DNA from 3 places in the Enterobacter quasiroggenkampii genome. Region 3 is predicted to be linked to each of the others. Evidence: predicted binding sites of a transcription regulator. Region 3 holds the regulator's gene; each other region holds the start of a gene.

Evidence for each region. The regulator sigma-54, encoded in region 3, starts transcription at its own class of promoters, with help from an activator protein. The targets are predictions, from matches to a motif close to GTTGGCACANNTTTCGCTNT.
Region 1: the regulator sigma-54 is predicted to act here: its motif matches at 1,405-1,424, upstream of norV (anaerobic nitric oxide reductase flavorubredoxin).
Region 2: the regulator sigma-54 is predicted to act here: its motif matches at 1,236-1,255, upstream of glnA (glutamate--ammonia ligase).

The regions. Positions count from the first base shown of each region.
Region 1 is NZ_CP143745.1:4,272,348-4,274,623, reverse strand. It holds gene norV (anaerobic nitric oxide reductase flavorubredoxin) at 1-1,356, opposite strand, end outside; gene norR (nitric oxide reductase transcriptional regulator NorR) at 1,545-2,276, shown strand, end outside.
Region 2 is NZ_CP143745.1:523,833-526,108, reverse strand. It holds gene glnA (glutamate--ammonia ligase) at 1-1,149, opposite strand, end outside; gene typA (ribosome-dependent GTPase TypA) at 1,528-2,276, shown strand, end outside.
Region 3 is NZ_CP143745.1:47,901-50,176, reverse strand. It holds gene ptsN (PTS IIA-like nitrogen regulatory protein PtsN) at 1-60, opposite strand, end outside; gene hpf (ribosome hibernation promoting factor) at 143-430, opposite strand; gene rpoN (RNA polymerase factor sigma-54) at 453-1,886, opposite strand; gene lptB (LPS export ABC transporter ATP-binding protein) at 1,934-2,276, opposite strand, start outside.

The DNA.
Region 1 (2,276 bases), 500 kb from region 3:
CGGCGTGCCCGGGGCGACATCCTGCAGCGGCTCGCCCCGTTCCGGGTCGTAAATCCACTGGCATACGCTGCACTGCATGCAAGGACCGAGGTCGGCAGCGGCGGCTTCAGCTATGGCTTCCGGCGCAACCGCCGCGGCAGGGGCGATTTCCGGCAGCGGTGCGAGCGCCCAGTGAAGGGCGATGTCGCGGCCGTGCTGGCGGCAGATTTCCAGGGCGTCGATATCCGGCCGCCATTTCGCTTTCAGGCTCATCGACATCTCAAACCCTGCATCCTGTAAACGGGTGGAAAGGCGGTCGACCGCGCCGCCGCTCCAGCCGTGGGAGCCAAAGGCGCTGGCGCGCTTGTTGCGAAAACGCAGGCCAGTCATCTCTTCGACCAGACCGGCAATCTTCGGCATCATCACGTTGTTCATGGTGGAGGTGCCCACCAGCACGCCCTTAGAGCGGAAAACGTTGGTTAATACCTCGTTTTTATCACTGCGCGCCACGTTGAAGATTTTCACCGCCACGTTCGGGTCCACTTCGTTGATGCCCTGGGCAATGGCGTCCGCCATCATGCGGGTATTGTTGGACATGGTGTCGTAGAAGATCGTGATGCGGTCTTCCTGATAATCCGCCGCCCATTTCAGGTACAGCTCGACGATTTGGGTTGGGTTTTCACGCCACACCACGCCGTGAGAGGTGGCAATCATCTCCACCGGCAGGTTAAAGCCGAGGATCTCGGTGATTTTTGGCGTCACCAGGCGGCTGAACGGGGTAAGGATGTTGGCGTAGTAACGCTGGCACTGTTCGAACAGCTCGGTCTGATCCACTTCGTCATTAAACAGGCGTTCGTCGCAGTAGTGCTGGCCGAAGGCGTCGTTGCTGAACAGCACCGCGTCGCCGGTCATGTAGGTCATCATGCTGTCCGGCCAGTGCAGCATGGGCGTTTCCACGAAGATCAGCTGCTTGCCGTTGCCGATATCCAGCGCGTCGCCCGTTTTCACGGTGTGGAAGTTCCACTCCGGATGGTGGTGGTGACCGTTGATCGAGTCGATGGCGTTGGTGGTGCAGTAGATCGGAGTGTCCGGAATATACGACATCAGCTCGGTCAGGGCACCGGCATGATCCTCCTCCGCATGGTTGATGATGATGTAGTCGATGGCATTCAGGTCGATTTCACCGCGCAGGTTCTGCACGAACTCGCGGCTGAACTTGTGATCGACGGTATCGATCAGCACGTTTTTTCCTTCGCGGATGAGATAGCTGTTGTAGCTGCTGCCGCGCAGCGTTTTATATTCCGTCCCGTGGAAATCGCGCACTTCCCAGTCACGTTGACCCACCCAATGAATGTTATTTTTAACCAGAATAGACATAGCAAACCTCAGCGTAATATCGCGTTTTTCAAATAGGATGGTTTGCTTATATCAAGCTGCGTGCCAACTTTTAATTTATTGATTTTTATAAATTAAAATTTTTATGATCCGTAATGGGTAGTCATTTTGACTATCAAAAGTAGTGTCATTATGACAATATGCATTGTCAAAATGACAGCGAGGCAGACATGAGCTTTTCCGTAGACGTGCTGGCGAAGATCGCCATTGAGCTGCAAACCGGTATCGGCCATCAGGACCGCTTTCAGCGGTTGATCTCCACGCTGCGCCACGTGCTGGCGTGCGACGCCTCGGCGCTGCTGCGCTACGAAGGGCGGCAGTTTATCCCCCTGGCAATCGACGGCCTGGCGAAGGACGTGCTCGGGCGGCGCTTTACCCTTGAAGGCCATCCACGTCTGGAGACCATTGCCCGCGCGGGTGACGTGGTGCGTTTCCCAGCGGACAGCGATCTGCCCGACCCGTACGACGGGCTGATTCCAGGCCAGGAGAGCCTGAAGGTGCACGCCTGTATTGGCCTGCCGCTGTTTGCCGGGCAAAACCTGATTGGCGCGTTAACCCTCGACGGCATGTCGCCGGACCAGTTCGATACTTTCAGCGATGAAGAGTTGCGCCTCATTGCGGCGCTGGCTGCTGGGGCGCTTAACAACGCGCTGCTGATTGGACAGCTGGAGAGCCAGAATATCCTTCCCGGCAGCCCGGCGGCGTTTGAGCAGGTGGCGCACACGGAGATGATTGGCCTCTCGCCGGGCATGGCGCAGCTCAAAAAAGAGATTGAGATTGTTGCCGCGTCCGATTTGAACGTGCTGATCTTCGGGGAGACCGGCACCGGCAAGGAGCTGGTGGCGAAGTCGATTCATGAAGCGTCGCCGCGCGCGGTCAATCCGCTGGTGTACCTCAACTGC
Region 2 (2,276 bases), 480 kb from region 3:
GATACCGTCCAGACCGGCCATCAGCAGTGCTGCGAAGCACAGGTATGGGTTAGCCGCTGGATCCGGGAAGCGCACTTCGATACGACGCGCTTTAGGAGATGCCACCACCGGGATACGGATAGAAGCAGAACGGTTACGCGCAGAGTAGGCCAGCATCACTGGCGCTTCGTAGCCCGGGACCAGACGCTTGTAGGAGTTGGTGGTTGGGTTCGCCAGGGCGTTGATCGCTTTAGCGTGTTTGATTACGCCGCCAATGTAATACAGTGCCTGCTCGGACAGACCGGCATATTTGTCACCAGAGAACAGGTTGGTACCGTTCTTGGACAGAGACATGTGGCAGTGCATACCGGAACCGTTGTCGCCAAACATTGGTTTTGGCATGAAGGTCGCGGTTTTACCGAAACGGTGCGCAACGTTGTGCACAACGTATTTGTAGATCTGAATTTCGTCCGCTTTTTTGGTCATGGTGTTGAAGCGGGTAGCCACTTCGTTCTGACCCGCCGTCGCCACTTCGTGGTGGTGCGCTTCAACAACCAGGCCCATCTCTTCCATCACCAGACACATGGTGGAACGAATGTCCTGTGCAGAGTCGACCGGAGGAACCGGGAAGTAACCGCCTTTCACGCCTGGACGGTGACCTTTGTTACCACCTTCGTATTTGGTGGAGGAGTTCCATGCGCCTTCGATGTCGTCGATAGCCACGTGGGAGCCAGAAATAGACGCACCGAAACGGATGTCATCGAACAGGAAGAACTCTGGCTCTGGCCCGAACAGAACGGTGTCTGCGATGCCAGTAGAACGCAGGTACTCTTCAGCGCGTTTCGCGATAGAACGTGGGTCGCGGTCGTAGCCCTGCAGCGTGCCTGGCTCGAGGATGTCGCAACGGATGATCAGGGTAGGTTCTTCGAAGAACGGATCAATGACCGCAGTGGTCGCATCTGGCATCAGAACCATGTCGGATTCGTTAATGCCTTTCCAGCCACCAATGGAGGAGCCGTCAAACATTTTGCCTTCTTCAAAGAATTCGGCGTTCACCTGATGAGCAGGGATTGTGACGTGCTGTTCTTTACCTTTGGTATCGGTGAAGCGCAGATCAACAAACTTCACTTCATGTTCGTTCAGCATCGTCAAAACGTGTTCAGCGGACATACTTAACTCTCCAGATTGGTCATTGTCGTCGTGGTAACGAGGTCTTCAATTTCTGTTTGTACTGGCTGGTGCCATGTATTTTTTATAAAGCGAAATCTGTGCCAACTTTTAAAACACCCCAAAAAGGCGTTATCATGCGCACCATAGTGCAAAAGGGCTGCACCACGATGGATTTGTTGCACCAGTATAGTGCTTCAATGTGAACATTGAGCACCATATTGGTGCAATTTACGTTAAAGTGCCCTTTTACCGCTCCGTGAAAGCGATCACAAAGCATCTCTGCAATACTTGTTTGCGGGGGATGTTTGTGATCCTGTTTTGTAGTGCGATTAATCCGTGTACAATAACGCGCTATTTCTAAATGCCTGAGGCAAAGTTGTGATCGAAAATTTGCGTAACATCGCCATCATCGCGCACGTTGACCATGGTAAAACTACCCTGGTCGATAAGCTGCTGCAGCAATCCGGTACGTTTGATGCGCGTGCCGAAACCCAAGAACGCGTGATGGACTCCAACGATTTGGAGAAAGAGCGTGGGATTACCATCCTCGCGAAAAACACCGCGATTAAATGGAATGACTACCGTATCAACATCGTTGATACCCCAGGGCACGCCGACTTCGGTGGTGAAGTTGAACGTGTAATGTCCATGGTAGACTCCGTTCTGCTGGTCGTTGACGCAATGGATGGCCCAATGCCACAGACGCGCTTCGTGACCAAAAAAGCATTTGCCCATGGTCTGAAGCCAATCGTTGTTATCAACAAAGTTGACCGCCCTGGCGCGCGTCCTGACTGGGTTGTTGACCAGGTATTCGACCTGTTCGTTAACCTCGACGCGACCGACGAGCAGCTGGACTTCCCTATCGTTTACGCCTCTGCGCTGAACGGTATCGCAGGTCTGGACCACGAAGACATGGCTGAAGACATGACCCCGCTGTATCAGGCGATTGTTGACCGTGTTCCTGCGCCAAACGTCGATCTCGACGGTACCCTGCAGATGCAGATCTCTCAGCTCGATTACAACAACTACGTTGGCGTTATCGGCATTGGTCGTATCAAGCGCGGTAAAGTGAAGCCGAACCAGCAGGTCACTATCATCGATAGCGAAGGCAAAACCCGTAACGGTAA
Region 3 (2,276 bases):
GCGGGTACATTCCTGGTTAAGGACATTGCTCAGTTGAAGAGCGGAATCGTTGTTCATCATAATTTCACCTAAGCGCTAACTGTACAAATGGCCTGTTGTGTTTCACAACAGGCCGTCCTGCACCCGTTAACTGCCCGGACAATTAGTGTTGTTTCAGTTTATCTTTATGTTTATTGAGCTGTCGCGCAAGCTTATCAATCAAGCCGTCGATAGCAGCGTACATGTCTTGCCCTTCCGCACTGGCATGCAGTTCACCCCCGTTAACATGCAGGGTGGCATCCGAGATATGAGTCACTTTCTCCACTTTCAACACAATATAGACCTGATTGATCCTTTCGAAATACTGCTCGAGTTTTGCAAACTTCGTGTTCACAAAGTCGCGTAAAGCCTCAGTAATTTCGACGTTTTGTCCAGTGATGTTGAGCTGCATAGTGTCTTCCTTATCGGTTGTGTCAGACCAGCTGTTTACGCTGGTTGGACGGCGGAATGGATAAAGACTCTCGATACTTCGCAACAGTACGACGTGCCACCATAATACCCTGATCGGACAGCATGGTGGTTAACTTACTGTCGCTTAGCGGCTTCGCGGGGTTCTCCGCGGCGATCAACTTCTTCACCAGGGCGCGAATGGCCGTGGACGACGCTTCGCCGCCGCCCTCGGTATTCACGTGGCTGGAGAAGAAATACTTAAGCTCAAAAATACCGCGTGGACTGTGCAGATACTTCTGCGTGGTGACACGGGAAATGGTTGATTCATGCATCTCGACGGCCTGGGCGATATCCGCCAGCACCATCGGTTTCATATACTCTTCACCCTGCTCAAAGAACGCCTGCTGCTGTTCCACAATGCAGCGGCTGACGCGTAGCAGCGTATCATTTCGGCTCTCCAGACTTTTGATCAGCCATCGCGCTTCCTGCAAATTGCTACGAATATACTGATTGTCGGAGTCGTTACGCACGCTGGTGCACATGGAGGCATACTGCTGGTTGATTTGCAGGCGAGGGATACTGTCAGAGTTCAGTTCAACGACCCAGCGGCCGTTATTTTTTCTGACCAGCACATCCGGGATCACGTACTCGGGTTCGCTGGTCTGGATCGACTGACCGGGGCGCGGATCGAGCGACTGGATCAGATTCACCGCTTCTTTCAGCACCTCTTCTTTCAGGCGCGTGACGCGCATCAGGGTGCGGAAATCGTGGTTCGCCAGCAGATCAAGATGATCGCTGATGATTACGCGCGCCTCGTCGAGCCATGGCGTCTCTTTGCTGAACTGAGAAAGCTGGATCAGCAGGCAGTCGCGCAGATCTTTTGCGGCTACGCCTACCGGATCGAAACGCTGGATGCGCTTCAGAACGGCTTCAACTTCCTCAAGCTCAATCTCGTCGTCGCCCATGCTTTCCAGAATATCGTCCAGCGTGACGGTCAAATAGCCGGTGTCGTCAACGGCATCGACAATTGACGTGGCAATCGCGCGGTCGGTATCGGAGAAGGGGGTGAGTTCCACCTGCCACATCAGGTAATCCTGCAGCGACTGGGTGGTTTCTCCCTGATAGACCGGTAGCTCATCGTCCTGGTAGTCTGCACGCGTACCGGAAGGGGTTCCGGCGGTGTAGATTTCATCCCAGCTGGCATCCAGCGGAAGCTCGTCGGGCATCTCTTTTTGTTCGAGTGCATCCGCGGTATCGAGCGCTTCTGTATCCTGCGATTGCTGGGTATCTACCTCGTCATGAAGATCGGTTTGTTCCAGCAGGGGGTTGCTGTCCAGCGCCTGCTGGAGCTCCTGCTGAAGTTCTAACGTGGACAGTTGCAACAGGCGAATTGCCTGCTGTAGCTGCGGCGTCATCGCCAGTTGTTGGCTGAGCCTTAATTGCAAACCTTGCTTCATGTTCAGAGCATTTTTCTCCGGTTCGGCGTTACGTTACCTCTACCCTATCAGAGTCTGAAGTCTTCCCCAAGATAGACGCGCTTAACATGATCGTCTTCGAGGATCTGCTGCGGCGTACCGTGGGCGATCAGATTGCCCTGGCTCACAATATAGGCGCGTTCACACACGGCCAGCGTTTCACGCACGTTGTGGTCGGTGATCAGTACGCCAAGCCCGCTGTCGCGCAGGTGTTCAATGATACGTTTGATGTCGATAACGGAGATCGGGTCAACGCCCGCAAACGGTTCATCCAGCAGGATAAATTTCGGGTTTGCGGCCAGCGCACGCGCAATCTCAACACGACGGCGTTCGCCCCCGGAGAGTGCCTGACCGAGGCTGTCGCGCAGATGC